3 regions of the Streptomyces sp. SAI-170 genome follow, and region 3 is predicted to be linked to each of the others. Evidence: riboswitches for the same ligand, from Rfam matches in the RefSeq annotation. Region 3 holds a riboswitch; each other region holds the start of a gene.
The links. Region 3 has a riboswitch for ZMP and ZTP ahead of RKD23_RS08200 (maleylpyruvate isomerase family mycothiol-dependent enzyme). Riboswitches for the same ligand answer to the same signal wherever they lie in the genome.
Positions count from the first base shown of each region.

Region 1 (9,561 bases), 1.5 Mb from region 3:
CTGCTGTGGAGCCGGGGCGGCGACACGACCCTGAGGCTGGAGGGCGTGGCGTCGCGGGAGCGGGCGGTGGAGATCGCCGGGTCGCTGAAGCCGGCGCCGGCGCCGAAATAGGGGGACGGGGAGCGGAACCCGAGAGGGTCGGGCGGTGTACCAGAAGTGACAGGCGGCCCGGGGCGGGTCGCGGGGGCTACGTCCGGCTGGGGTTGGGGCTCACATGGGGATGCGGGTGTGGATGCGGATGCGGTTGCTGAAGCTTGTGGGGGAGGGCTGCTGCCGCAGCTGGGCTCGGAGGCTCGCGGGGTCGGCCTCCGCGGCGGCTCTGGCACTCGGTCTGTTGCTGTGGGGCGCACCGGCGGCGACGGCAGGTGGCCTGACGAGCGTGCTGGTGGTGTCGCCGGAGAGCAGGGAGACGGCCTCCCTCTACTACTCCGACAGCGCGTACCGGCGCTTGGAGCGTCTGCTGGGCGAGCCGGGCGAGGGCACGGCGGCGAGGCCTCCGGAGGCGGACCTCGTCCGGACGCGGCAGATCAGTGTGACGTGGCTGGCGCACGACATATCGCCCGTCCGGGTCGACCGCGTCCACCTGGCGTCCGACGGCCCGGAGGTGTGGATCCACACCTCGACGACCCCGCCGGAGTGGACGGGCACCTGGCAGCGCGCGGCCCAGCCGAGCGCGCTGCGCTCACTGCTGGACGAGCTGGGGGTGATGGGCCGGGCGGCGGACCCGGAGACGGCCGCGGGCCCTCCACCGGCGCCGGCCGCCCCGGCGGAGACGGGGCCGCAGGACGACGCCTCGCAGCCGGTCACCGCGTCCGCGCCGCTCTCCGACGACTCCGGCTGGTGGTGGGCTCTGCCGGGCCTGGGCGTCGGCGTGGCGGTGGGGTGCGGCGGGGCGCTGCTGATACGCCGCGCGGCGGCCCGGCAGGAGCCCGGACCGCCGCGGGGAGAGCCTCGGCAGGAGCTGATCGACCTGTGAGCCGTGGGCCCGTGCCCGATCAGCCGAGGTCGATCTCCGGGTAGAGCGGGAAGCCGGCCACGAGGTCGGTGGCGCGGTGGGAGATCTCGTCGGAGACCTTCGCGTCGAGGACGTGAGCCGCCTTGGAGGGGGCGCCGGACTTGGTGGTGCCGGGCTCGGTGGCGGTCAGGACGCGGTCGATGAGGCCGGCCACCTCGTCCATCTCGGCGGTGCCCAGGCCACGGGTGGTCAGGGCGGGGGTGCCGATGCGGATGCCGGAGGTGTACCAGGCGCCGTTGGGGTCGGCCGGGATGGCGTTGCGGTTGGTGACGATGCCCGAGTCGAGAAGGGCCTGCTCGGCCTGGCGGCCGGTGAGGCCGTAGGAGGTGGCGACGTCGATGAGGTTGAGGTGGTTGTCGGTGCCGCCGGTCACCAGGGTGGCGCCGCGTCGCATCAGACCCTCGGCGAGGGCCCGGGAGTTGTCGACGATGCGCTGGGCGTAGTCCTGGAAGGAGGGCTGGCGGGCCTCGGCGAGGGCCACCGCCTTCGCGGCCATGACGTGCGGGAGCGGGCCGCCCAGCACCATCGGGCAGCCGCGGTCGACCTGGTCCTTGAGGGAGTCGTCGCACAGGACCATGCCGCCGCGCGGGCCGCGCAGGGACTTGTGGGTGGTCGTGGTGACGATCTGGGCGTGCGGGACCGGGTCGAAGTCGCCGGTGAGGACCTTGCCGGCGACGAGACCCGCGAAGTGGGCCATGTCGACCATCAGGGTCGCCCCGACCTCGTCGGCGATCTCACGCATGATCCGGAAGTTGACCAGGCGCGGGTAGGCCGAGTAACCGGCGACGATGATCAGCGGCTTGAACTCGCGGGCCTGGGCGCGCAGGGCCTCGTAGTCGATGAGGCCGGTCGCCGGGTCGGTGCCGTAGGAGCGCTGGTCGAACATCTTGCCGGAGATGTTCGGGCGGAAGCCGTGGGTGAGGTGGCCGCCGGCGTCCAGGGACATGCCGAGCATGCGCTGGTTGCCGAAGGCCTGGCGCAGGGTGGCCCAGTCGGCCTCGGAGAGGTCGTTGATCTGGCGGACGCCGGTCTTCTCCAGGAAGGGTGCCTCGACGCGGTCGGCGAGGACGGCCCAGAAGGCGACGAGGTTGGCGTCGATGCCGGAGTGCGGCTGGACGTAGGCGTGGCGGGCGCCGAAGAGTTCGCGGGCGTGCTCGGCGGCGAGGGCCTCGACGGTGTCGACGTTGCGGCAGCCCGCGTAGAAGCGACGGCCGACGGTGCCCTCGGCGTACTTGTCGCTGAACCAGTTGCCCATGGTCAGGAGCGTGGCCGGGGAGGCGTAGTTCTCGGAGGCGATCAGCTTGAGCATCTCGCGCTGGTCGTGCACCTCCTGGCCGATGGCGTCGGCGACGCGCGGCTCGACGGCGCGGATCACGTCGAGGGCGGCGCGGAAGGCGGTGGACTCGGTGGAGAGGGGCTGCTGCTCTGGCATGTCGGCCTCCGGGCGTGTGCGTTCACGGTTCACGGGTGGCCCAGGCGCACGGCACTTGATCGCAGGCCGCTCCCCGATGGTCCATCCCATCCCAGCGCGCCAGTCACGGCCCGGCCCCAGCCTACCGGTCGGTCATGAGCGTGCCGCTCGGGCGTCCACCATGCGAGCGAGACACGCACGAGCCGTGTACCTCACAGGATCACGTGGGGCAGGAAGCGCGCGTACTCGTCCGTCACCAGGCCCGACGACTCGCGGATGCCGAGTCCGGCGGCCTCGTCCTCGACGACCCAGGCGCCGAGGACGACGTGGTTGCCGTCGAAGGAGGGCAGCGGGGCGAGTTGCTGGTAGCAGCAGGGCTCGTCGCGCAGGACGGGGTCGGCGCCGGGGGTGTGCACGGTGACGCCCGCGCCCTCGCGGCCCAGCAGGGGCTTGGCGACGTAGCCGGTCGTCGTCGCCAGTTCGCGGGGGCCGTCGAGATACGCAGCGAGGAGATTCGGGTGGCCGGGGAACAGCTCCCAGAGGATCGCCAGCAGGGCCTTGTTGCTGAGCAGCATCTTCCAGGCCGGTTCGATCCACAGGGTGGAGCCGGTGCCGCCGCCGTTGTCGAGGGTGTCCAGGACATGGCCGGCGAAGCGGTCGGTGGTGAGCCACTCCCAGGGGTAGAGCTTGAAGACGCTGCGGATGAAGCGCAGCCGCTTGTCGACGAAGCGGCCGGAGAGCCGGTCCCAGCCGATGTCCTCCATGGAGATCCACTCGGTGGAGAGGCCGGCCTGTTCCGCGGTCTCCCGCAGATAGGCGACCGTCATCAGGTCCTCGCCGAGTTCGTCGGCGCTGGAGTGCGCGAAGTACAGGGGGCTGCCCGGGGGCAGCAGGGCGGCCTGCCGTTTCCAGGCGGCGACGAGGCGTTCGTGCAGGGAGTTCCACTGGTCGGCGCCGGGGAAGCGCTCCTCCATCCAGAACCACTGGGGGCTGGCCGCCTCCACCAGGGAGGTGGGCGTGTCGGCGTTGTACTCCAGCAGTTTGGCGGGGCCGGTGCCGTCGTGACGGAGGTCGAAACGGCCGTAGACGGAGGGGAGTTCGGCGCGGCGGTGCCAGGAGTCCGTGACGGCGGCGGCGACGCTCGGGTCGGTGATGCCGAGGTCGGCGAGGCGGTCCTCGCGCACGATGTGGTCCGCGGCGGTGAGGCACATGCCGTGGAGTTCCTCGACGACCTCCTCCAGCGCCTCGACCTCCTCCAGGGAGAAGACGTAGTAGGCGCTCTCGTCCCAGTAGGGGCGCAGGGAGTCGTCGGGGTAGCGGGTCAGGGGGTAGATCAGGCCCTGCTCCTCGACGGTCTGCTGCCAGCCGGGGCGGGGTTCGATGGTCCTGCGTTCCATGGTCAGTCGGCGTCCGTGCGGGGGCTCAGCCGCCGCCGCTGCCGGAGCCCGAGCAGCCGAAGCCGCCCCGGTCGACGGCCTCGCTGCGGCTGAAGGTGCCGTAGTCGGCGTAGCCGTCGTCGACCTCGGCGTCGTAGTACCAGGCCGCGTCCCGGGCACCCGCCTTGCCGGACTTGCCGCCGTTGCCGCCCTTGCCGCTCTTTCCGTACGACGAACCCGACGTGCCCGATTTGCAGTTGCTGTCGGCGACGATCTTGTAGCCGTTGAGGTAGTCGTAGCTGTCGCGGTCCACACAGCGGCGGTCGGGGTCGGAGCCGCAGGAGGTGAGGGCCGCCGCGACGACGCCCATGCCGCCGAGGACGACCGTGCTGGAGCGCAGCCGTCGCCGAGTCTGTGCCATGTCCTGTGTCTCCCCCGAGAGTTCGTTCCCGTGCGCGAACACCTTACGGGAGGGCCGCGCACAGCGCGTCGAGGGTTCCGGCCCAGGCGGAGTCGGGCGGGGTGCCGTAGCCGATGACGAGGGCGTCGAGGGGGTCGACGCGGGCGTCGGGGTGGCGGTAGCGGGACAGTCCGTGCACGGCGAGCCCGTGCCAGGCGGCGGCGCGGACGACGGACTGCTCGGTGCCGGGCGGCAGTCGGAGGACGGCGTGCAGTCCGGCCGCGATGCCGGTGACGCTCACCTCGGGGGCGCGTTCGGCGAGCGCGGCGACGAGGGCGTCCCGGCGGCGCCGGTAGCGCAGCCGGGCGGCACGCAGATGGCGGTCGTAGGCGCCGGAGGCGATGAACTCGGCGAGGGTGAGCTGTTCCACGACCCCGGTGGCGCGGGCCCCGCCGAGGTCGGCCACCTCCGCCACGAGCGCCTGCGGCAGCACCAGCCAGCCGAGCCGCAGTCCGGGCGCGAGGGACTTGCTGGCGGTGCCCATGTAGGCGACGTGCTCGGGGTCGAGGTCCTGGAGGGCGCCGACGGGCTGGCGGCGGTCGTAGCGAAACTCCCCGTCGTAGTCGTCCTCCAGGATCAGTCCGCCGGTGCGGCGGGCCCAGTCGACGAGCGCGGCCCGGCGGTCGGGCCGCAGGGCGAGGCCCATGGGGAACTGGTGGGCGGGGGTGAGCAGCACGGCACCCCCGGCACCGGGCAGGCCGGCCACGCCGACGCCGGCCCCCGCACCGGCTGCGGCGCCCGAGCCCACGCTGCTACCGGCACCGGACCTGTCGCCCACGCCCACGCCGCTACCGGCACCGGACCCGTCGCCCACGCCCACGCCCCTACCGGCACCGGACCTGTCGCCCACGCCCACACCGCTACCGGCACCGGACCCGTCGCCCACGCCCACGCCCCTACCGGCACCGGACCTGTCGCCCAAGCCCACGCCGCCCTCGGCACCGGAGCCGCGACCCCGGCCCGGGCCGCCCCGGCGACCGCGTCGACCGCCCATGCCGGCCCCGGCCCCGGCAACGGACTCGCGGTCCGAGCCCAGGCCATCCCCCGCACCGGACCCACCGCCCACACCCGAACCGCCGACGGCACCGGCACCCGCACCGGCCGCACCGCCCAAGCCCAAGCCCAAGCCCACGCCCGCGCCCGCGCCCGCGCCAACACCCAAGCCACCCCCAACAAGTCCCTCACCCCCAAGCCCGCCCGTGACCGTGCCGTACGTGTCCAGCGGCAGCGGAACCGTGCGGAGTCCCGCCCGTTCGACGAGGTCCCAGTGGAGGTCGAGGCCGTAGGACTCCACGCCCAGGGAGGTGACGCCCCGGCGGTGCAGGGCCTCGGTCAGGAGGCGCAGGCCCTGGGCGAAGCCGGCGCAGACGACGATGCGGTCGGGGTCGGTGCGGACGCCGCGGGCGCGGGAGAGGTAGTCGGCGAGGGCGGTGCGCAGCTCGATGCGACCGCGCGGGTCGCCGTAGCCGAACGCGTCGTGCGGGGCGGCGGCCAGCGCGCGACGGGTGGCCTTGAGCCAGGCGGCGCGCGGGAAGGAGGCGAGGTCGGGGGTGCCGGGCTTGAGGTCGTAGCGGGGCCGGCCGGGGACCCGGTGGGGATGCGGCGCCGCGGCGGCGGCCGGGGGTGCGGCGCGGTCGGCGACGCGGGTGCCCGAGCCCTGCCGGGCGGTGAGCCAGCCCTCGGCGACGAGGTCGGCGTAGGCGTCGGCGACGGTGTTGCGGGCGATGCCGAGGTCGGCGGCGAGTGCGCGGGAGGACGGCAGCCGGGTGCCGGGCGCGAGCCGCCCGGTGCGCACGGCCTCGCGCAGGGCGTCGGTCAGTCCGCGCCGCAGGCCCGGCCCCGCGGGCTCCAGATGCAGGTCGATGCCGAAAGTGGCCCAAGATCTCGCCATGAAAATGGACCATACTCCTGGGCTGCCTGGCTCCTAGGGTCGAGGACATGACGACGAACACCGAATACGCCCCCGAACGCCCCGCCCGGCTGGCCTGGACCGAACACGCCCCGGATGTCTACAAGGCCATGGTCCGGCTGGAGGTGGCCGCCAAGAAGGGCCTCGACCCGACGCTGGTGGAGCTGGTCAAGGTCCGTGCCTCGCAGATCAACCACTGCGCCTTCTGCGTCGACATGCACAGCAAGGAGGCGCTCGCCGCGGGCGAGAGCGTGGAGCGGATCGTCCAGCTCAGCGCCTGGGAGGAGTCCGAGCACTTCTACACCGAGAGGGAGCTGGCGGCGCTCGCGCTGACCGAGGCGGTGACGGTGCTGACCGACGGTTTCGTGCCGGACGCGGTGTACGAGCGGGCGGCCAAGCACTTCGAGGAGGCGGAGCTGGCTCAGCTGATCGCCGTGATCACGGTCATCAACGCCTGGAACCGGTTCGGCGTGACCTGTCGGCTGGTGCCGGGCCACTACGAGCCGGCGAGGCCCAAGCAGTGAGCGCCCGACAGGACGGGGCCGCCGTCTTCCGCGCCCTGCACCGCAGGCCCTCCCCCACCGACCCGATCGTCCTGCCCGGCCCCTGGGACGCGGCGAGCGCCCGGGTCTTCGCGGAGGCGGGCTTCCCCGCGCTGGCCACGCCCAGCGCGGGGGTCGCCGCCTCGCTCGGGTACGCGGACGGGCGGACCCCGGCCGACGAGATGTTCGCGGCGGTCGCGCGGATCGCGCGGGCCGTGGACGTGCCGGTGTCCGCGGACGTCGAAGGCGGCTACGGGCTCGCGCCGAAGGAGCTGGTGGAGCGGCTGCTGGAGGCGGGGGCCGTGGGCTGCAACCTTGAGGACTCCGAGGACGGTGTCCTCAAGGACCCGCGAGCACACGCCGACCGGCTCGCCGAGGTGCGCGCCGCGGCCGCCGACCGGCTGTTCGTGAACGCCCGTGTCGATGTGTTCCTGCACGGCGACCGCGACCCCGAACAGGCCATCGCACGGGCCGCGTTGTACGTCGCCGCGGGCGCCGACTGCGTGTACCCGATCGCCGCGCCGCTGGACGTGCTGCCGCTGCTGCGGTCGGGGATCCAGGGCCCGCTGAACATGTACGCGCCCATCGGCCAGGCCGACGGCCCCTCCCCCGCCGAGCTCGGCGAACGAGGGGCCACCCGGGTCACGTTCGGGCCCGGACTCCAGCAGCAGGCGACCGCGGCACTGCGACAGATCGCGGCCGGCCTCGCGAAGTGACCGCCGTCAGACCGTGAAAGCGACCGTCAGACCGTGAAAGCGACCGTCAGACCGTGAAAGCGACCGTCAGACCGTGAAAGCGACCGTCAAGCCGTGAAAGTGACCGTCAGGACAGCCACGCCCGCCACGTCGACTCGTGGCTGTCCACCCACTTCTTCGCCGCCTCGTCGGGCGTGAGCTTCTGGTCGGCGATCATCAGGGACACCGCGTTCTGGTCCTCGGTGGTCCACCGGAACTTCTTCAGGAAGGCGGCGGCCTGTCCCCCGTCGTGCGCGAAGTCCGCGTTGAGGTACTTCTGCAGCGGGGTGTGCGGGTAGGCGCAGGCGACCTTCTCCGGGTCGGCGTCGCAGCCGTCCTTGTACGCGGGCAGCTTCACCTCGGTCATGGGCACCTTCTCGAACAGCCACTGCGGTGCGTACCAGTAGGTGAGGAAGGGCTTCTTCGCCTTGGCGAACTGCTGGATCTGCGTGATCTGCGCGGCCTCGGAGCCGGCGAACACCACCTGGTAGTCCAGGTCGAGGTTGTTCACCAGCGCCTTGTCGTTGGTGACGTACGACGGGGAGCCGTCCAGGAGCTGGCCCTTGCCGCCGCTCTCCGGGGTGCGCATCTGCCCGGCGTACTTGTCGAGGTTCTTCCAGTCGGTGACGTCCGGGTGCTGCTCGGCGAAGTACGTGGGCACGTACCAGCCGATGTGCCCGGTGACGCCGAGGTCGCCGCCGGGGGCGATGGTCCTCTTGTCCTTGACGTACCGCTGTTCCTGGTCGGGGTGGCCCCAGTCCTCCAGGATGGCGTCGACGCGGCCCTGGCTGAGGGCGTCCCACGCGGGCACCTCGTCGACCTGGACGGTGTCGACGCGATAGCCCAGCTCGTGCTCCAGCAGGTACTGGGCGACGGCCACGTTGGCCTGCGCCCCGACCCAGGACTGCACGGACAGGGTGACGGTCTTGGCGCCCTCGGCGTTGGCGAAGGGCGAGGCCTGCTTCGTCATGTCGGCGGCGCCGCAGCCGGTGAGCAGCGCGAGCGCGCCCACCGAGGCGGCGAGAATACGGATACGCATGTCAGGCTCCCTTCTTCGCGCGCCGCTCGGTCGGCTGGGTCACGCGGTCGAGCATCAGGCCCAGGCAGACGATGGCGGCGCCCGCGACGAGGCCGGTGGCCAGGTCGCCCTGGGCGAGCCCGAAGACGACGTCGTAGCCGAGCGCTCCGCCGCCGACCAGGCCGCCGATGATGACGACGGCGAGGACCAGGACGACGCCCTGGTTCACGGCGAGCAGCAACGCGGGCCGGGCCAGCGGCAGCTGGACCTGCCGCAGCTGCTGCCAGCCGGTCGCGCCGAGCGAGCGCGAGGACTCCAGCGCGGCCGGGTCGACCTGGCGCAGGCCCTGCGCGGTGATCCGCACGACGGCGGGCAGCGCGTAGACGACCGCGGCCGCGACGGCCGGGGCGCGGCCGACGCCGAACAGGGCGACGACCGGGATCAGGTACACGAACTGCGGCATCGTCTGGAACACGTCCAGCACGGGCCGCAGCGCCTTGTCGACCCGCTCGCTGCGGGCGGCCGCGACGGCGACGGCGAAGCCGAGGACCAGGGTGACGGCGACGGCCGCGAGCACCTGGGAGAGGGTGTCCAGGGCGGGCTCCCATACGCCCAGCACACCGATGGCGGCCATGGCGGTGGTCGCGGTCAGGGCGGTGCGCCAGGTGCCGATCAGCCAGGCCAGGGCGGCCACCACCAGCAGGACCGCCCACCAGGGCAGCCAGAGCAGGCCGTCGCGCAGCGGGTCGAGCACCCAGGTGGTGAACCGGCCCGCCCAGTCGGCGGTGCCGCCGACCACGGGCACGCCCGAGTACAGGTGCGCGGTCATCCAGTCGACCGCGCGGTTGACCGGCCCGGCGATGTCCAGCGCCCAGCTCTCGGGCCACTCCAGGCGGCCCATGAGCCGCCCGGCGACCGCGATCCCGACCGCGCCGACGAGGGCGTACGGCCATCCCGTCCGGGTCGGCCGGGAGTCGCTGTGGCCCGCGGCCGCGGTCACCCGGTCCAGGACGACCGCGAGCAGCACGATGGGGATGCCGGCCGCGAGGGCCGCGCCGACGTCGACGGAGGCGAGCGCCTGGTAGACGCGGTCGCC
Region 1 is NZ_JBMGQD010000001.1:3,306,742-3,316,302, forward strand. It holds gene RKD23_RS14600 (hypothetical protein) at 1-111, shown strand, start outside; gene RKD23_RS14605 (hypothetical protein) at 215-976, shown strand; gene RKD23_RS14610 (glycine hydroxymethyltransferase) at 996-2,447, opposite strand; ZMP/ZTP riboswitch at 2,479-2,564, opposite strand; gene RKD23_RS14615 (glutathionylspermidine synthase family protein) at 2,639-3,823, opposite strand; gene RKD23_RS14620 (hypothetical protein) at 3,849-4,223, opposite strand; gene RKD23_RS14625 (PLP-dependent aminotransferase family protein) at 4,267-6,153, opposite strand; gene RKD23_RS14630 (carboxymuconolactone decarboxylase family protein) at 6,201-6,695, shown strand; gene RKD23_RS14635 (isocitrate lyase/PEP mutase family protein) at 6,692-7,429, shown strand; gene RKD23_RS14640 (ABC transporter substrate-binding protein) at 7,536-8,486, opposite strand; gene RKD23_RS14645 (ABC transporter permease subunit) at 8,488-9,561, opposite strand, start outside.
Region 1: it holds a riboswitch for ZMP and ZTP, as region 3 does, so the genes downstream of both, RKD23_RS14610 (glycine hydroxymethyltransferase) here and RKD23_RS08200 (maleylpyruvate isomerase family mycothiol-dependent enzyme) in region 3, are expected to answer to the same signal.

Region 2 (9,561 bases), 860 kb from region 3:
CGACCTTGGTGCCGTCGGGGGAGACCGCCATGTGGTCGGCGCGGTGACCCGACACGGCGAAGCGCCAGTCGACCGACCCGGTGGCCAGGTCGATGGAGACCACGTCGGCGAAGCTGGGCCGGGAGACCACCATCGAGCGGCCGTCCGGGGTGGCGTACATGTCGTCGACGAACTGGTCGTGGCCCTCGCCGACGCTGTTGCGGATCGCCATGAAGTAGACCCACTTGACCGGGTCGGCGTTGATCTCCGCCATGCGCTGGTCCTTGTCCGGGACGACGTTCACCCGGCCGATCCTCGCGAAGTCGCCCGAGGAGGCGATGACTTCGGCGGTGCCGTCCCAGTTGTTGCCGACGAACAGCACCTCGCGCAGCGCCGCGGGGGAGTCGGCGGCCGCGCCGGTCGCGGGGACCGTGGCGGTCAGGGCGAGGGCGGCGGCGACGGTGCACAGGTGCCGGGGGCGGAAGGCAGGCATGGCTGCACTCTCCTCGGGGTGGGGGGAAGTCTGAATACAACGTCGTTCAGAGTTCGACTTACTGGAAAGTAAGGAAGGGTCGCCCTTCTCCACAAGACTGCGTACACGACAAAATTGGCCGTCGGCGGGCCGAGCGGGAGCCCGGCGACGACGGGAGGCACAGTGGCGGGCAGGCTCAAGGGGCCGACCGGCCGCTACGGCGGCAGGTCCGCGCAGGAACGGCAGGTCGAGCGGCGCCGGCGTTTTCTGGACGCGGCACTTCAGCTGTTCGGCGGCACCCCGGGCTACCGCGCCACCACCGTCGCCGCGCTCAGCGAGGCCGCCGGACTGTCGACCCGTCAGTTCTACGAGGAGTTCCGCACCCTGGAGGACGTCCTCGCCGAACTGCACCTTCAGGTCAACGGCTGGGCCGAGGAGGCCGTGCTGGCGGCGGCCGCCGAGGTGGAGGGCAGGCCGCTGGCGGAACGGGCCTCCGCGATCTTCCGGGCGTACGCCGGGAACGTCACCGGCGACCCGCGCCGCATCCGCATCACCTTCGTCGAGATCATCGGGGTCAGCCCGCGGCTGGAGGAGCAGCGGCTGGCCCGGCGGGCCCGCTGGGTCGACTTCATCTGCGGCGAGGCCGCCGCAGCCGTGGCCCGGGGGGAGGCCGCACCGCGCGACCACCGGCTCGCCGCCACGGCGTTCATCGGCAGCGTCAACGGCCTGCTCCACGACTGGAGCGCGGGCTGGGTGGAGGCCACGCTCGACGAGGTGGTCGACGAGCTGGTGCGTCAACTCCTGGCGATCCTGCGGCCTTCCTGAGGCGCCGCGAGCAGCCGGCCGTTACGACGGCCCAGGCAGCGGCTCCGCGAACAGCAGGCCGCCACGACGGCCCACGCGGCGGCGCCGCCACAAGTGGCTCACCGGGCCAGCCGGTTCACCGCCTCCAGTACGGGGGCCACCCCGTCCTCCGCGCCGACGCGTACGCCGAGGGCCTGTGCCCGGCTCCGGTGGGCCGGGTCGCCGACGGCTCGGGTCAGGGCCGCGGCGAGGGAGTCGGCCGTCACCCGCCGCAGCGGCAGCGCGCAGGGCGCCACGCCCAGCGTGACCAGGCGGGACGCCCAGAAGGTCTCGTCGAACTGGACGGGCAGCGGCACCGCGGGCACCCCGGCGCGCAGCCCGGCCGCGGTCGTGCCGGCACCCGCGTGATGGACCACCGCGGCCATGTGCGGGAACAGCGCCGAGTGGGCCACCTCACCGATGGTCAGCATGTCGTCCGCGTCCGCCGCGAGTCCGCCCCAGCCGCGCTGGATCACCCCGCGCAGCCCGGCCCGCCGCAGCGCCGCCACGACCAGCGCGCTCAGCCCCTCGGGGTCCGGCACGGTCGCGCTGCCCAGGCCGACGAACACCGGCGGCGGCCCCGCGTCGAGGAACGCCCGCACCTCCTCGGGAAGCCGCGCGTCGGCGTCGTACGGCCACCAGTACCCGGCGATGTCGAGGCCGGGCCGCCAGTCGCGGGGGCGGGGGACGATCAGCGGGCTGAAGCCGTGCTGCACCGGCCAGCGCCGCCGCTCCAGGTCCCGGCGCAGGGCGCCCGGCCGGGCGGCGGGTAGGCCCAGCCGGGCGCGTACCGCGGGGACGGCCCTCCCGAAGATGTGCTCCACGGCGAGGTTCACCGCGTGCCCGGCGAGCCGGTTTCCGGCCCCGCCGAAGGAGCGGTCGCCCAGCAGCGGGGGCGCGAACTCCCGTGTGGGTGCGATGGGTTGCAGATGAAGACCGAGGCTCGGCAGCCGCAGGCCCTCGGCGACGGCCACCCCGAGCGGGGCGATCGGGCCGGCGAGCAGCAGCAGATCGCTCGCACGGGCGGCCGTCACCAGGTCCTCGGTCATCCGGCCGACCAGCGCCCGCGCCATCGACACCACCCGCAGCAGCTTCCCCGCGCCGGTCGCGCTGCGGTGCAGGGCGCGTCCGCGCGGGGAGTGCAGTTCGGCCTGCGGATCGACCGGCAGCGGGTGGAAGTCCAGCCCCGCACCCGCCACCAGCTGCTCGAAGCGGGCGTGTGTCACCAGGGTGACCTCGTGGCCTGCGTCCAGCAGACCGTGTCCGAGACCGGTGAAGGGGGCCACGTCGCCCCGGGAGCCCGCCGTCATGATCGCGATGCGCACACCCATCAGTATGGGGGCGGCTGCCCGTCGTTCGTGGTTGCTCGCGCCGTCCCCCGCGCCCCTGGGGAGTCAGTCCCCGAGTTGGCTGATCGCCGCGTCCACCGTCTGCTCCAGCAGCGTGGCGATGGTCATCGGGCCGACGCCGCCCGGCACCGGGGTGATCAGCGAGGCGCGCTCCACGGCCGAGTCGAAGTCGACGTCACCCACGTTGCCCGGGTTGTAGCCGGCGTCGATCACGACCGCGCCGGGCTTGATGTCCTGGCCCTTGATCAGCCGCGGCCGGCCGACGGCGGCGACCACGATGTCCGCCTCGCGCACGACCGCCGACAGGTCCGCGGTGCGCGAGTGGCAGTACGTCACCGTCGCGTCGCGGGCGAGCAGCAGCATGCCGGCCGGCTTGCCCAGGATGGCGCTGCGGCCGACCACCACCGCACGCTTGCCGGACGGGTCGACGCCGTACGCGTCGAGCAGCCGCATGATGCCGCCGGGCGTGCAGGACACGAAGCCCGGCAGGCCGAAGCTCATCGTGGCGAACGAGGCGAAGGTGACGCCGTCGACGTCCTTCTCCGGCGCGATCGCCTCGAACGCGGCCCGCTCGTCGATGTGTTCGCCCATCGGGTGCTGGAGCAGGATGCCGTGCACGGTGGGGTCGGCGGACAGCGCCCGCAGCGTGCCGACCAGCTCCTCGGTGGTGGTCGAGGCGGGCAGCTCCACGTGCCGGGAGCCGATGCCGGCCTTGCGGCAGCGGTTCTGCTTCATCCGGACGTACGTCACGGAGGCGGGGTCCTCGCCGACCAGTACGGTCGCGAGACAGGGGGCGGTGCCGGTGCGCTCGGTGAGGTCCGCCGCGCGCTTGGCGGTCCCCTCGACGATGCCGCGGGCGAGCGAGGTGCCGTCCATGAGCCGTGCCTGAGTCATGATCCACTCCTGAGCTGATCGGTCTCGTCGCCCAGGCGCACGGCATTCACTGATGTCGGCCCGCTCCCCGGTGGTGCTCCACCTCAGCGCCAGTCACGGGCCCACGGACACCTTAACCGAGACGTGCGGCGGCCCGGCCGGGGCCCCTCGCCAGGGGCCCGGCCAGGTGACGGGGGCGGCTCCTACTCGTCCCAGGCCTGGATCATGATCTGTTCGGAGATCTTCCCGTCGCGCAGGGTGATCATCGACTCGGACAGGACACGGACCCCGTCCGCGTACTGGCAGGACTCGCTGTAGGCGGCGCGGTCGCCCTGGACGACGCACCCCTCCAGCTTGTGGGTCATGTCGCGGCTGTAGACGTCCTCGAGCATGCGGGCGATCTCGTCGCGGCCGTGCATGACCTTCGGGCTGCTGGGCTGGGTGTTGCGGTCGACGATCCGCAGCTCCGCGTCATCGGCGTAGAGCTTCAGAAGGTCCGTCGACGACTGTCCTTCCAGGCCCCGGCGCAGGGTGTCGGCGCTGAAGGCGGGGCTCGTGCTGGTGCCCATGATGAACCTCCTCCGAGGCGGGCGACCCGGCGGGCTGCGGGCCACCGAAGCCTTCTCTACGAGCGTCCTCCGGCCCGTGGGGCACGGCAAGCGCGGGGGCAGGCGGGTTCCGGGGAGGGCGGCGCGGTGACGCGCTCCTCCTGACGGGTGAGCGCGGCGCGGCGGCCGTGTCCGGAGCCGGGGCGGCCGCGTTGCTGAGGGCATGATCTCAACTCGCCGTATCCTCGCCGCCGCATGTCTCGCCGCCGGGGTCACCGCACTCGCCGCCCCCTCGGCGGGCGCGGCCGAGACGGACGCCAAGGCAGGCAGCAGCCTGAGCCCGATCGCCCTGCTGGACTCGCTGGCCACCAGTGACATCCCCGAGTCGCACCGGGGCGCGCTCCCGCGGCCCTCCCAGCAGCTCGCGCAGCTCAACCGTGTGCCGAGCGACCTCGACCAGCTGCACCAGATCACCGACCTGGTCGCGCCGGTCACCGGCCTGCTGCCCGGCCTCCAGACCTGACCCCGCCCGCCCCGGCCCGCCCGGCCGCGTCCGTGCCCCGGACGCGGCCGGGCGCGTTGTGTCCGGTGTCCGCTCCCCGCCCGGTGATCGCGCGTAGGGTCGGAGCAGGGAGACAACGCCCGCCGACGGAAGGGACCCAGCAGCCATGGCGCAGGAAGTACGCGGCGTGATCGCACCCGGCAAGGACGAGCCGGTCCGCCTGGAGACGATCGTCGTGCCGGACCCCGGACCGGGTGAGGCCGTGGTGCGGATCCAGGCCTGCGGTGTCTGCCACACCGATCTGCACTACAAACAGGGCGGCATCAGCGACGACTTCCCCTTCCTGCTCGGCCACGAGGCCGCGGGAGTGGTCGAGTCGGTCGGCGACGGCGTGGCCGACGTGGCGCCGGGTGACTTCGTGATCCTCAACTGGCGGGCAGTCTGCGGGCGTTGTCGGGCCTGTCTGCGCGGCCGCCCCTGGTACTGCTTCGACACCCACAACGCGAAGCAGCGCATGACCCTCGCCTCGACCGGCCAGGAATTGTCGCCCGCCCTCGGCATCGGCGCGTTCGCCGAGAAGACCCTGGTCGCCGCGGGCCAGTGCACCAAGGTCGACCCCGAGGTGTCCCCGGCCGTCGCCGGACTGCTGGGCTGCGGGGTGATGGCCGGGATCGGCGCCGCGATCAACACGGGCAACGTCGGCCGCGGCGACTCCGTCGCTGTCATCGGCTGCGGCGGTGTCGGTGACGCGGCGATCGCGGGGTCGCACCTGGCCGGGGCGGCGACGATCATCGCGGTCGACATCGACGACCGCAAGCTGGACAAGGCCCGCACGATGGGCGCCACCCACACCGTCAACTCCCGCGACACCGACCCCGTCGAGGCGATCCGCGAGCTGACCGGCGGCTTCGGCGCCGACGTGGTCATCGAGGCGGTCGGCCGCCCCGAGACGTACCGGCAGGCCTTCTACGCCCGTGACCTGGCAGGCACGGTCGTCCTGGTCGGCGTACCGACACCGGAGATGAAGCTCGAACTGCCCCTGCTGGACGTCTTCGGACGGGGCGGCGCACTGAAGTCCTCCTGGTACGGCGACTGTCTGCCCTCCCGCGACTTCCCCATGCTGATCGACCTCCACCGCCAAGGCCGCCTGGACCTCGGCGCGTTCGTGACGGAGACGATCCGACTCGACGAGGTGGAGAAGGCGTTCGAGCGGATGCACCACGGCGACGTCCTGCGCTCGGTGGTGGTGCTGTGATGGCCCCGCGCATCGAACGCCTGGTCACCTCGGGCCGGTTCACCCTCGACGGCGGCAGCTGGGACGTCGACAACAACGTCTGGCTGGTCGGCGACGACCACGAGGTCGTCGTCATCGACGCCGCGCACGACGCCGACGCCATCGCCGAGGCGGTCGGCGACCGGCGGCTGACCGCCATCGTCTGCACCCACGCCCACAACGACCACATCGACGCCGCCCCCGCCCTCGCCGAGCGCACCGGCGCCGTGATCTGGCTGCACCGCGACGACCTGCCCCTGTGGAAGCAGACCCACCCCGAGCGTGAGCCGGACGCCTGGCTGCGCGACGGGCAGGTCATCGAGGCCGCGGGCGCCGACCTCAGGGTCCTGCACACACCCGGCCACGCGCCCGGCGCGGTCTGCCTGTACGACCCCGGCCTGGGGGCGGTCTTCACCGGTGACACGCTGTTCCAGGGCGGGCCGGGTGCCACGGGCCGGTCCTGGTCCCACTTCCCGACGATCATCGACTCGATCCGCAACCGGCTGCTCGGCCTCCCGCCCGAGACGAAGGTGCTCACGGGACACGGCGACCCCACCACCATCGGGGCGGAGGCACCGCACCTTCAGGAGTGGATCGACCGCGGCCACGGACATCATCGCCGGTATGACGACGAACACGCTCGAGACCCTGCACGGCGTCCGTGTGCTGCGCTGTGCCCCCGAAGGACCCCTCCTGGACGGCGAGAGCGCGGCGCTGGACCTGATCGGCGACGCGTTCGGCCAGGACGCCACGCTGGTCGCCGTCCCCGTCGAGCGGGTGCCGCAGGAGTTCTTCCGGCTGCGCACGGGCGTCGCGGGCGCGGTGATGCAGAAGTTCGTCACCTACCGGGTGCGGCTCGCCGTCGTGGGGGACGTGTCCCGCCAGGCCGCCGAGAGCGGCGCGCTGCGCGACTTCCTGCGCGAGACGAACGAGGGCGGGCACATCTGGTTCGTGCCCGACTACGACGAACTCGGTGAGAAGTTGCGCGCGGCCGGGTGAACCCGCGGCAAAAGGCGACAGAAGATGTCCGGTTTCCCCGGCACTCTCGAATCGACACGTAGGAAACACGAGGTCGGGAGCCGGACATGGACAAGCCGTTGCAGGGCAAGGTGGCGCTCGTCGCCGGGGCGACCCGTGGCGCGGGCCGCGGGATCGCCGTCGAACTGGGGGCGGCGGGAGCCACCGTGTACGTCACCGGGCGCACCACCCGCTCACACCGTTCCGAGTACGACCGCCCCGAGACGGTCGAGGACACCGCCGACCTGGTCACCGAGGCGGGCGGCGAGGGTGTCGCCGTACCCACCGACCACCTCGAACCCGGCCAGGTACGGGCCCTGGTGGAGCGGATCGACGCCGAGCAGGGGCGCCTGGACGTGCTGGTGAACGACGTCTGGGGCGGCGAGCATCTCTTCGCGTGGGAGACGCCGATCTGGGAGCACGACCTCGACAAGGGCCTCAGACTGCTCCGGCTCGCCGTCGAGACGCACGCGATCACCAGCCATCACGCGCTGCCCCTGCTGCTGCGCCGGCCCGGCGGGCTGGTCGTGGAGATGACCGACGGCACCGCCGAGTACAACGGCGCCACCTACCGCAACTCCTTCTTCTACGACCTCGCCAAGGCGTCCGTCCTGCGCATGGGCTTCTCCCTCGGCCACGAGCTCGGCCCGCGCGGAGCGACCGCGGTCGCGCTCACGCCGGGCTGGCTGCGCTCGGAGATGATGCTGGACACCTTCGGGGTGCGCGAGGACAACTGGCGCGACGCGCTGGACACGCAGCCGCACTTCGCCATCTCGGAGACCCCGCGCTATGTCGGCCGGGCCGTCGCCGCGCTCGCCGCCGACCCGGAGGTGGCCCGCTTCAACGGGCAGTCCCTGTCCAGCGGCGGTCTCGCGCAGATCTACGGCTTCACCGACCTCGACGGCAGCCGCCCCGACGCCTGGCGGTACCTGGTCGAGGTCGCGGACAAGGGCAGGCCCGCCGACACGACCGGCTACCGCTGATCCCGGAGCGCGGGGGCCAGCCAGCGGGCCGGGTGCCCGGGCGGCAGCGCCAGATCCTCGCGTACGGCGCCGTAGTAGGCCTGCCGGGCGGACCGCTGCCGCTCCATCAGCGCCTGCCAGGCCTCCGGGTCCCGGGTCCCGGCCCGCAGGAACGCCTCCATCTCCAGCACGACGACGACCCACTCGCGCGCCAGCTCCACGACATCGGCGCTGCCGAGCATGAGCAGCGCCTCACCGACCGGGTCCCGGCCGGCCGTGGCCTCCGCCAGCAGCGGCTCGGCCTCCTGCGGGGACAGCGGGTGCGGATGCGGGTCGTTGCCCAGGTGCGCCGCCACCCGGTAGGTGAGGGTGACGGTCCGCTTCACCGCCCGCGCGTAGTCCGAGTACACCGCCAGCCGCCGCTCCTCCCACCGCGCGTCCCGCTCCCGCCGGAAGCGGGCGCCGTCGCTGCGGACGACCGCCAGATAGGAGCCGAGGGCGCCGATCACGACACCGAGGAGCGTGGGCAGTTGCTGAAGGAACGTGGATGCGGCCGACATGGGCGCACCGTATCAACTCCGTAGCACCGCTTAAGCGTTGGTATAGATCTTTTCACTTGTCCTGCGAGGTGGTGACGGGCAGCGTGCTGGTGTGCACAACGACGAACGAGCTTCCTCGCCCTGGCGCGTCCGTGACTTCCGTACGCTCTTCACCGCCACCACCCTCAGCCAACTCGGCACGAACGTCGGCTATGTGGCCGTTCCGCTGGTCGCCGTCGCCGCGCTCGACGCGAGCCCCGGACAGGTCGGCGCGCTGGCCGCGCTCAGCACGCTGGCGTTCCTCCTCATCGGGCTGCCCGCCGGTGCCTGGGTCGACCGGATGCGCCACCGCCGGGTGCTGATCGGCGCCGACCTGGCCCGCGCCGCCCTCAACGCCTCCGTGCCGATCGCCTGGTGGCTCGACGCGCTCACCCTCGGCCACCTCTGCACGGTCGTGCTGCTGACCGGCTGCGCGACGGTGTTCTTCGACGTCGGCTCGCAGAGCACGCTGCCCCAACTGGTCGGCCGGGAGGCGCTGGTGGGCGCCAACGCCGCCGTGGTCAGCCTGCAGGCGGTGAGCAACATCGCCGGACGCGGCGCGGGAGGCGGACTCGTGCAGTTCCTGACCGCGCCCGTCGCCGTGCTGTTCACGGCCGTCGCCCATCTCGCCTCGGCGCTGCGGCTCACCGCCGTCGGCACACGGCACCAGCCGCCCGCGCAGCCCCGCGAGACGCGCCTGCGGACGCAGATCGCCGAGGGCCTGCGGCACGTCCTCGGCAACGCCGAACTGCGTGCCCTCGCGCTCACCGCCGCCCTCACCAACCTCGGCGTGCAGATCGTCAACACCATGCTGCCGCTCCTCTTCGTCCGTGAACTCGGCCTCTCCGCGAGCGCCCTGGGTCTGTTCTGGGCCGTCGGCGGCCTGGGCGTGCTGCTCGGCGCCCGCTGCGCCCGCCCGCTGGCAGCCCGCCTCGGCCACGGCCGCACCCAGGTGGTCACCGGGCTGCTCCTGGCCCCCGCCGCGCTGCTGGTGCCGCTCATCGGGCGCGGACCGGGGCTGTGGCTGGCGGGTGCCGGCTGGGTGCTGTCGATGGCCAGGATCGGCACGGCGAACGTGCTCGGGGTGAGCCTGCGCCAGCGGATGACGCCGGACGCCCTGCTCGGCCGTATGAACGCCACCTTCCGGTTCATGCTCACCGGCGCG
Region 2 is NZ_JBMGQD010000001.1:919,552-929,112, reverse strand. It holds gene RKD23_RS04210 (YncE family protein) at 1-472, opposite strand, end outside; gene RKD23_RS04205 (TetR/AcrR family transcriptional regulator) at 635-1,276, shown strand; gene RKD23_RS04200 (glycosyltransferase) at 1,375-2,604, opposite strand; gene RKD23_RS04195 (bifunctional 5,10-methylenetetrahydrofolate dehydrogenase/5,10-methenyltetrahydrofolate cyclohydrolase) at 2,689-3,537, opposite strand; ZMP/ZTP riboswitch at 3,560-3,644, opposite strand; gene RKD23_RS04190 (nuclear transport factor 2 family protein) at 3,720-4,085, opposite strand; gene RKD23_RS04185 (hypothetical protein) at 4,288-4,587, shown strand; gene RKD23_RS04180 (S-(hydroxymethyl)mycothiol dehydrogenase) at 4,733-5,821, shown strand; partial or broken gene RKD23_RS04175 (MBL fold metallo-hydrolase) at 5,821-6,447, shown strand; gene RKD23_RS04170 (DUF4180 domain-containing protein) at 6,464-6,838, shown strand; gene RKD23_RS04165 (SDR family oxidoreductase) at 6,925-7,839, shown strand; gene RKD23_RS04160 (hypothetical protein) at 7,830-8,378, opposite strand; gene RKD23_RS04155 (MFS transporter) at 8,470-9,561, shown strand, end outside.
Region 2: it holds a riboswitch for ZMP and ZTP, as region 3 does, so the genes downstream of both, RKD23_RS04195 (bifunctional 5,10-methylenetetrahydrofolate dehydrogenase/5,10-methenyltetrahydrofolate cyclohydrolase) here and RKD23_RS08200 (maleylpyruvate isomerase family mycothiol-dependent enzyme) in region 3, are expected to answer to the same signal.

Region 3 (9,561 bases):
GGGTGAGGAGGCCTTCCAGGAGCGGGTGTTGTCGGTGCCGCGGCATATCCTGACCCCAGAGGCCATCGGCTGACGAAGGAGTCCGAAGGTGCCGACCATGTTCGATGCGGTCGTGGTGGGAGCGGGGCCCAACGGGCTCACGGCCGCTGTCGAGCTGGCCCGCCGCGGTTTCTCCGTGGCCCTGTTCGAGGCGCGCGACACCGTCGGCGGGGGAGCCCGCACCGAGGAACTGACCCTGCCCGGCTTCCGCCACGACCCGTGCTCGGCCGCCCACCCGCTCGGCATCAACTCACCCGCGTTCCGCGCCCTGCCGCTTCAGGACCACGGGCTGCGCTGGCTGCACGCCGACCTGCCCATGGCCCACCCCTTCGACGACGGCACCGCCGCCGTGCTGTCCCGGTCCGTCGCCGAGACGGCCGCCTCCTTCGGCCCGCGCGACGCCGGCGCCTACCGCAGACTGGTCGAGCCCTTCCTGCCGCGCTGGGACGCCCTCGTCCGCGACTTCATGTCCCTGCCGCTGACCGCGCTCCCGCGCGACCCCGTCACCCTCGCCCGCTTCGGCCTGCTGGGCCTGCCGCCCTCCACCTGGCTGACCCGCCGCTTCCACGACGAGCGCGCCAAGGCCCTCTTCGCCGGGCTCGTCGCCCATGTCATCGCCCCGCTGAACGGCCTGGCGACCGGCGCGATCGGCCTGGTCTTCGCGCTCGCCGCGCACGCCCGCGGCTGGCCCGTCGCCGAGGGCGGCAGCCAGTCGATCTCCGACGCGCTCGCCTCCCTGTTCCGGGCCCACGGCGGCACCGTCCACACCGACTACCAGGTCAAGCGCCTGGACGACCTGCCGCCCGCGCGCGCGTACGTCTTCGACACCTCGCCCACCGCCCTCGCCCGTATCGCCGGCCTCGGCGGCCTGTACGACCGCTACCGCTACGGCGCCGCCGTCTTCAAGCTCGACTACGCCCTCGACGGGCCGGTGCCGTGGACCGCGAAGGAGGCCCGCAGCGCGGGCACCGTGCAGGTCGGCGCGACCAGTGCGGAGATCGACACCGCCCTGCGTGCCGCCTCCCGCGAGGGGCGTGCGCCGGAAGTGCCGTTCCTGATCACTGTCCAGCCCAGCGTCGTCGACCCCACCCGGGCGCCCGACGGCAAGCATGTCTTCTGGGCGTACGGACATGTCCCGAACGGCTGGACCGGCGACCTCACCGACGCCGTCGAGCGCCAACTGGAGCGCTTCGCCCCGGGGTTCCGCGACCGCGTCCTCGCCCGCGCCATCGCAGGGCCGCCCGAACTCGCCGCCCGCAACGCCAACTACGTCGGCGGCGACATCGCCACCGGCGCGTTCACCGGCCTGCAGACCCTGCTGCGTCCCCGGCTGTCCCTGTCGCCGTACCGCACCCCGCACCCGGCCGTGTTCATCTGCTCCTCGGCCACCCCGCCGGGCCCCGGCGTGCACGGCATGTCGGGGCACAACGCGGCGAAGGCGGTCTGGAGACGACTGCGGCAGGGCTGAGCCCGGGCCCATGGAAGGCTGATCAGCATGACCACCATCACCCTCGTCCAGGGAGACATCACCCGGCAGAGAGCCGACGCCATCGTCAACGCGGCCAACTCCTCCCTGCTGGGCGGCGGAGGCGTCGACGGCGCCATCCACCGCCGCGGCGGCCCCGCCATCCTGGAGGACTGCCGCCGCCTGCGCGCCGGCCACCTCGGCAAGGGCCTCCCCACCGGCCGGGCCGTCGCCACCACCGCCGGGAACCTCGACGCCCAGTGGGTCATCCACACGGTCGGCCCCCGCTACAGCCACGACGAGGACCGCTCGGCCCTGCTCGCCTCCTGCTACCGCGAGTCCTTGCGCGTCGCCGACGAACTGGGCGCCCGCACCGTCGCGTTCCCCGCCGTCTCCGCCGGCATCTACGGGTGGCCGATGGACGACGCGGCCCGGATCGCGGTGAGCACCGTACGGGCCACCGACACGGCGGTCGAGGAGGTCAGGTTCGTCCTCTTCGACGAGCCGGCCTACGAGGCGTTCGCCGCGCAGCTCCGCTGACGCGGACGTCGACGCGGCCGCCGACGCGAGCCGGTCGCGCGACGTGGCCGGCCGGAGGATCGTGGAGCCATGGGCACGCGGCAGCGGCAGGTCGGCATGTGGACGGGCGCGGGCGCCTACGAGCGGTACATGGGGCGCTGGAGCAGGCTCGTGGCGCGGGAGTTCCTGCCCTGGTGCGGGGTCGGGGACGGGCTGCGGTGGCTGGACGTGGGGTGCGGTACGGGGGTGCTGTCGGGGGTCGTGGCCGAGCGGAGCCGGCCGCGGCTGGTGCTGGGCGTGGACCGGTCGGAGGCGTTCGTCGCCGCGGCGCGGGGCGGGGTGGCCCGGTTCGTGGTCGGGGACGCGACGGCGTTGCCGGTGCGGGAGGGGGCCTTCGACGTGGCGGTGTCCGGGCTGGTGCTGAACTTCCTGCCGGAGCCGGTGGCCGCCGTGGCCGCGACGGCCCGGGCGGTCCGGCCGGGCGGGACGGTCGCGGCGTACGTCTGGGACTACGCCGAGGGCATGGGCCTGCTGCGCCGCTTCTGGGACGCCGCCGTCGGCGCGGACCCCGCCGCGGCCGCCCTGGACGAGGGCCGGCGCTTCGCCGGGTGCCGCCCGGAGGCCCTGCGGGACGTGTGGACGCGGGCCGGCCTCGCCCAGGTGGCGGTCACCGGCATCGAGGTGCCGACGGAGTTCGCCGGGTTCGCCGACCTGTGGGAGCCGTTCCTCGCCGGACAGGGCCCCGCACCGGCCTACGTCGCCTCCCTCGACCCGCCCGCACGCGACCGCGTACGCGACGCGCTGGCAGCGAGCGTCGGGGCCGACGGGCAGGGTGCGGTGGCGCTGACGGCACGCGCGTGGGCGGTGCGGGGGACACGGCCGTAGGTGCGTGGGCGGTGCGGGGGACACGGCCGTAGCTCCTGTCACCACCCCGGCATCGGGGGCAGCGGCCACTTCGGCGGCTCGGGCAGCGGGCCGCTCACGCCCAGGTCGGCCGCGCGGGTACGCCCGCTCAGCCAGCCCAGCAGGACGTGCCCCGGAGCGGCGAGGTCGGGCCCGTGCGGGGACAGCGTCCAGATGCGGCCCAGGTCGACCGCCTCGACGGACGCGAGAGGGAAGCCCCGGCCGGCCAGGGCGGCCAGCGTGTCGCCGAGAGCCCAGGTGACGTAGGACGTGGGCCAGTCGGACGTGCCGTACCCGGTGCCGAGGTCGACGTGGTGGGTCTCCAGCTCGCGCAGGCAGCGCACGAGGGTGAACCAGGCGGGGTGCGGCCAGCCCGCGAGCGCGGTGACCATGGCGTCCCAGGCCGGGCCGGGCATCGCCCGCGCCCGCCCGGTGAACCGGTCCAGACTGGCGCGCAGATCACCGGCCAGCGCGTCGGCGGGCAGCGCGGCCGCCTTGTCCTGGGCCTCGGCCAGTGCGGCGGCGTCCGCCCGGGCCGTGGTGCCGCCGGTCCGCGCCGCGTCCAGCAGCCGGACGTACGCGTCGGCGCTGCGGGCCACATGCGCGAGGACGTCGGCCCGGGTCCAGCCCGTGAGCCGGGACGGGGCACGCAGCCGCGTCTCGTCGAGGCGGGCGGCGGTCGCGCACAGCCGTTCGGCGGAGCGGACGACGTCATCGAGAAGGACGGGCACATCCGGGGAGGGCGAGCTGCTCACGCGGGCTCCTGGTGCTCGGCGGGATCGCCCAGGCGCACGGCTTCGGCCTCCGACGGCCGGGCCGCTCCCCGGTGGTGCTCCACCCCAGCGCCAGTCACGGCCCGCCCCCACTCTACGGCCGGCTTCCCGGGCCGGACCAAGGCCGCCCCGCTGCGGTCACCGCCCCGCGTGTGAGTGCGCCCGCCCGGGAAACCCGGCCCGCGTGAGAAGCGAGGCGACCCCGGGCATCCCGGACCGACCCCGCCGCGGACCGCCGTACGAAACCCGGGAGGTGCCCCATGACCCGGCAGATAAGGGACGTGATGTCGCCCGGCGCCGCCGCCGTCGAACCGATGACCACGGTGGCGCGGGCCGCGCAGGTGATGCGTGAGCAGGACATCGGCGATGTGCTGGTGGCGTACGACTGCGACCTGTTCGGGGTGCTGACCGACCGTGACATCACGGTCCGGGTCGTCGCCGAGGGCCGTGACCCGGCGGCCACCGCCGTCGGCGCGGTGTGCACCCGGCCGCCCGTCGTGACGCTCACGCCCGACGACACCACCGACCGCGCCGCGGAGCTGATGCGCCGCCACGCGGTGCGCCGGCTGCCCGTCGTCGAGCACGGCGGCTGCCCGGTCGGGGTGATCAGCCTCGGCGACCTCGCCGCCACCGACGACCCGCGCTCCGCACTCGCGGACATCAGCCGGGCTCACCCGAACCACTGAGCGGCGCCGATCACGGATGAGAGGGTGATCACCTTTGGTGGGGCTCGGTGGCGGTGAGCCCGACCGGGCGAAACAATCTGTTGCGCACCGCTCCTACGTCACCGAAGAGGACCACCCATGGACGAGCAGGACGAGCACTTCGACGTCGTGGTACTCGGCGCCGGCCCCGGCGGGTACGTCGCGGCCGTGCGGGCCGCGCAGCTCGGCAAGAAAGTCGCCGTCGTGGAGGAGAAGTACTGGGGCGGCGTCTGTCTGAACGTCGGCTGCATCCCCACCAAGGCCCTGCTGCGCAACGCCGAGCTGGCGCACATCGTCACCCGCGAGGCGAAGACCTTCGGCATCAAGGTGGACGGCACGGTCTCCTTCGACTACGGCGAGGCGTTCAACCGCAGCCGCAAGGTCGCGGACGGCCGGGTCAAGGGCGTCCACTACCTGATGAAGAAGAACAAGATCACGGAGTTCGACGGCCGGGGCACCTTCCTCGACGCGAACACCCTCCAGGTCGCCGACTACGACGGCAACACCCGCACCATCGGGTTCGAGAACTGCATCATCGCCACCGGCGCCACGCCGAAGCTGCTCCCGGGCACCAAGCGCAGCGCGCGGGTGGTGACGTACGAGGAGCAGATCCTGGCCGACGACCTGCCCGAGTCGATCGTGATCGCGGGCGCCGGCGCCATCGGCATCGAGTTCGCCTACGTCCTGCACAACTACGGCGTGAAGGTCACCGTCGTCGAGTTCCTCGACCGGATGGCTCCGCTGGAGGACGCCGAGGTCTCCGCCGAACTGGCCAAGCAGTACCGCAAGCTGGGCATCGACGTGCTCACCTCCACCCGGGTCGACGCCATCGACGAGTCCGGTCCCAAGGTGCGCGTCACCGTCACCGGCAAGGACGGCGCCCAGCAGGTGCTGGAGGCCGACAAGGTGCTCCAGGCGATCGGCTTCGCGCCCAACGTCGACGGCTACGGCCTGGACAAGACCGGCGTACGCCTCACCGAGCGCGGCGCGATCGACGTCGACGGCCGCTGCCGTACGTCCGTCCCGCACATCTACGCCATCGGTGACGTGACGGCCAAGCTGATGCTCGCGCACACCGCCGAGGCGATGGGCGTGATCGCCGCCGAGACGCTCGCGGACGCCGAGACGATGGAGCTCGACTACGCGATGATCCCGCGCGCCACCTACTGCCAGCCGCAGATCGCCAGCTTCGGCTACACCGAGGCGCAGGCCCGTGAACTGGGCTACGACGTGAAGGTCGCCAAGTTCCCGTTCACCGCCAACGGCAAGTCGCACGGCCTCGGCGACACGGTCGGCTTCGTCAAGCTGATCAGCGACGCCAAGTACGGCGAGCTGATCGGCGGCCATCTCATCGGCCCCGACGTCACCGAGCTGCTGCCCGAGCTGACCCTGGCCCAGCAGTGGGACCTCACCGTCCACGAGGTCGCCCGCAACGTCCACGCCCACCCGACCCTGGGCGAGGCCGTCAAGGAGGCCGTCCACGGCCTGGCCGGTCACATGATCAACATGTGAGTCAGGGCGGGGCCGTCCGTCCGGGTTCACCCGAGCGGCCCCGCCCTGCTCGCCGCCGCGCCCCGGACGGGGTGTCCTTGCTTGCGTCGGGCGGATCCCGGCGCGAGGAGGGACGGCCATGGCGGACGACGCCGCCCGGGCCGGGCCGAGCGAGCTGGAACGGCTCAGGGCCCGGGTCGCGGTGCTGGAGGCCGAGCGCGCCGAGCACGCTGCACGGGCCGAGAACGCCGAACGCGCGCTGCGTGCCGCGCGCCCGCCCCGCCACCGGCTGCGGTCCCTCGCCGCCGCCCTGCTGATCGTCCTCGGCTGTGTGCTGGCCCCGCTGAGCCTGGTGGCCGCGTGGAGTGCGGACCTGGTCGGCGACACCGACCGGTACGTCGACACGGTCGCGCCGCTCGCCAAGGACCGGGACGTGCAGAACGCCGCCGCCGACGCGGTGACCGGCGCCGTGATGCACCACCTCGACCTGCCCGCGCTCCTGCAGAGCGTGGCGCCCGGCGACCGCCCCCTGGTGACCGAGGCCCTCGGCAGGCTCGGGCCCTCCCTGGAGAGCGCGGTCCGCAGCTTCGTGCACGACAAGGCGCGGGCCGTCGTCGCCTCGGACGCCTTCGAACGGATCTGGACCGAGGCCAACCGCAGGATCCACGGCGCCGTCGACGAGGCGCTGACGGGCGGCGGCGACGGCACGGTGACGCTCGACGACGACACGGTGAGCGTGGACCTCGGGCCGGTCGTGGAACAGGTCAAACGGCGGCTCGTGGACTCCGGCCTGACGGTGGCCGGACGGATTCCCGAGCTCCACGCCCGGCTCACCGTCGTCGAGTCCGAGGACATCGGCAAGATCAGGACGTACGTCCGGCTGCTGCGGCTGGCCGGTTTCTGGCTGCCCGTCCTCGCGGTGCTGCTGATCGCGGCCGGAGTGCTGCTCGCCGCCCACCGCCGCAGGACCCTGATCAACGCCGCCCTGTGCCTCGCCTTCGCCGCGCTGGTCCTCGGCGTCGCCCTGACCGTGTTCCGCGGCGTCTACCTCGACGCCCTGCCCTCCGGGGTGTCCCGGCCGGCCGCCGGGTCCGTGTACGACACGCTGATCCGCTATCTGCGGGCCGCCGTACGGACGGTCATGGCGCTGGGCGTGGTGATCGCGATCGCCGCCTGGCTGTCCGGGCCGGGCCGCTGGGCGGGCGGTGCGCGGCAGATCTGGCACTCCGGGATCGGCGCGGCGCGCGGCACGGCCGACCGGCTGGGCCTGCGCACCGGCCCGGTGGGCCCGTTCGCGCACCGCTTCCGCACCTGGATCACCTGGCTGCTCGTCGCAGGCGCGGTGCTCGCCTACGCGCTGTGGCCGTACCCGACGGGCTGGGTGGTCGTCGGCCTGGCGCTCGCGCTGCTCTTCGCGCTGAGCCTCGTCGACTTCCTGGCCGAGGAAGCCCCGCACCCGCACCCGCACCCCAGAGAAGGGACCGCACCATGAGTCACCAGTCAGCACAGCCCGGCGGACGCCCGGACAGCGAGATCGGCACCGCCTGGAGCAGACCCAAGGGGCAGCGGGCCGCAGGTCCCGGCGAGCCCGACCCGTGGGTGTCCGGCGGCGTCCTGTTCGCCGCCATCCTGATGCTCTGCAACGGCGTCCTCGCCGTCCTCCAGGGCATCGCCGCCGTCGCCGACGACGACGTGTACGCCCGGATCGGCTCCTACGTCTACGAGTTGGACCTCACCGGCTGGGGCTGGATCCACATCATCCTGGGCGCGCTGGTGGCCGCCACCGGAGCGGGGCTGCTCAAGGCGGCGCCCTGGGCCCGGTTCGCCGGCATCCTCTTCGCCTCGCTGAGCCTGGTCGCCCAGTTCCTCTTCCTGCCGTACGCGCCCGTCTGGGCCGTGATCATGATGGCGATCGACGTGTTCGTGATCTGGGCGCTGGCCAGTCACCAGGAACGGACGGTCTGACCCCGCACCGGGAAGGGCCGGCGTCAGTCCTGCGTGTCGCTGAGGCCGAGGCGCAGGTGCTCGACGTGGTAGACGGCCTGGTCGAGCAGTTCGGCGACGTGGTGGTCGTGCAGGGCGTAGACGACCGAGCGGCCGCGGCGTTCGCCGACGACCAGGCCGAGGTTGCGCAGCAGGCGCAGCTGGTGGGAGCAGGCGGACTGCTCCATGCCGACCTCGGCGGCCAACTCCGTGGCGGGCAGCGGGCCTTCGCGCAGCCGGGCCAGGATCAGCAGCCGGGAGGGCGTGGACAGGGCCTGGAGCGTGGTGGCCACCTTGGCGACGTTGTCCGCGTCCAGGCGTACGCGGTCCGTGGCGGTGGTGGTGACGGCTCCATGACCCATGGCCGTATCCTACTCACCTCACATGAACAGATGAATGAGTCTTCATGTGTTCCTGTATGGTGGGCGCCGTGTCAGCGACCCTCACCTCCCGACCGGCCCCCGCCCGCCCCGCCGCGACCCCGCCGCGCCGCCGCACACGCGTCCTCGCCCTGCCCGAGGCCCGCTGGGCGCTCGCCTCGCTGCTGGCGTTCCTCGCGGCCCTGACCCTGGACCTCGGCGGCGCCCCCGCCTGGGCCCATGCGCCCCTGTACGCCGTCGCGTACGTCACCGGCGGCTGGGAGCCCGCCCTGGAAGGGCTGCGGGCCCTGCGCGAGAAGACGCTCGACGTCGACCTGCTGATGATCGTCGCGGCGCTCGGCGCGGCCGCGATCGGACAGGTCCTCGACGGGGCCCTGCTGATCGTCATCTTCGCCACCTCCGGTGCCCTGGAGGCCCTGGCCACCGCCCGCACCGCCGACTCCGTGCGCGGCCTGCTCGACCTCGCGCCGAGCCGGGCGACCCGGCTGACCGCCGAGGGGGAGGAGACCGTCGCGACGGCCGAACTGGCCGTGGGTGACGTCCTGTTGATCCGCCCGGGCGAGCGCATCGGCGCGGACGGCACGGTCCTCGACGGCGTGAGCGAGGCCGACCAGGCCACCATCACCGGCGAACCCCTCCCCGTGGTCAAGCGCCCCGGCGACGAGGTGTTCGCCGGCACCCTCAACGGCACCGGCGCCCTGCGCGTCCGCGTCGAGCGCGACCCCGCCGACTCGGTCATCGCCCGGATCGTCACGCTGGTGGAGGAGGCGTCCCGCACCAAGGCGCCGACCCAGCTGTTCATCGAGAAGGTCGAGCAGCGCTACGCCGTGGGCGTGGTCGCCGCGACCCTGGCCGTCTTCGCGGTGCCGCTCGCCTTCGGCGCGTCCGTGACCGACGCCCTGCTGCGCGCCATGACCTTCATGATCGTCGCCTCGCCCTGCGCGGTCGTCCTCGCCACCATGCCGCCGCTGCTGTCCGCCATCGCCAACGCCGGCCGCCACGGCGTCCTGGTCAAGTCCGCCGTCGCCATGGAACGCCTCGGCGAGATCGACACGGCCGCCCTCGACAAGACCGGCACCCTCACCGAAGGCGTCCCCGAGGTGACCGGCGTACGACCCCTGCCGGACTCCGGCCTCGACACCGACGCCCTCCTCGCCCTCGCCGCCGCGGCCGAGCACTCCAGCGAACATCCGCTGGCCCGCGCGATCGTGTCGGCGGCCCGGGGAAGGGGCCTGCCGGTCGCTGCCGCGGAGGACTTCAACGCCGTCCCCGGGGTCGGCGTCACCGCCACGGTCGGGGGCCGG
Region 3 is NZ_JBMGQD010000001.1:1,777,932-1,787,492, reverse strand. It holds gene RKD23_RS08215 (phytoene desaturase family protein) at 98-1,507, shown strand; gene RKD23_RS08210 (O-acetyl-ADP-ribose deacetylase) at 1,535-2,044, shown strand; gene RKD23_RS08205 (class I SAM-dependent methyltransferase) at 2,114-2,908, shown strand; gene RKD23_RS08200 (maleylpyruvate isomerase family mycothiol-dependent enzyme) at 2,947-3,681, opposite strand; ZMP/ZTP riboswitch at 3,701-3,789, opposite strand; gene RKD23_RS08195 (CBS domain-containing protein) at 3,960-4,385, shown strand; gene lpdA (dihydrolipoyl dehydrogenase) at 4,503-5,915, shown strand; gene RKD23_RS08185 (hypothetical protein) at 6,034-7,386, shown strand; gene RKD23_RS08180 (DUF7144 family membrane protein) at 7,383-7,859, shown strand; gene RKD23_RS08175 (ArsR/SmtB family transcription factor) at 7,883-8,239, opposite strand; gene RKD23_RS08170 (heavy metal translocating P-type ATPase) at 8,308-9,561, shown strand, end outside.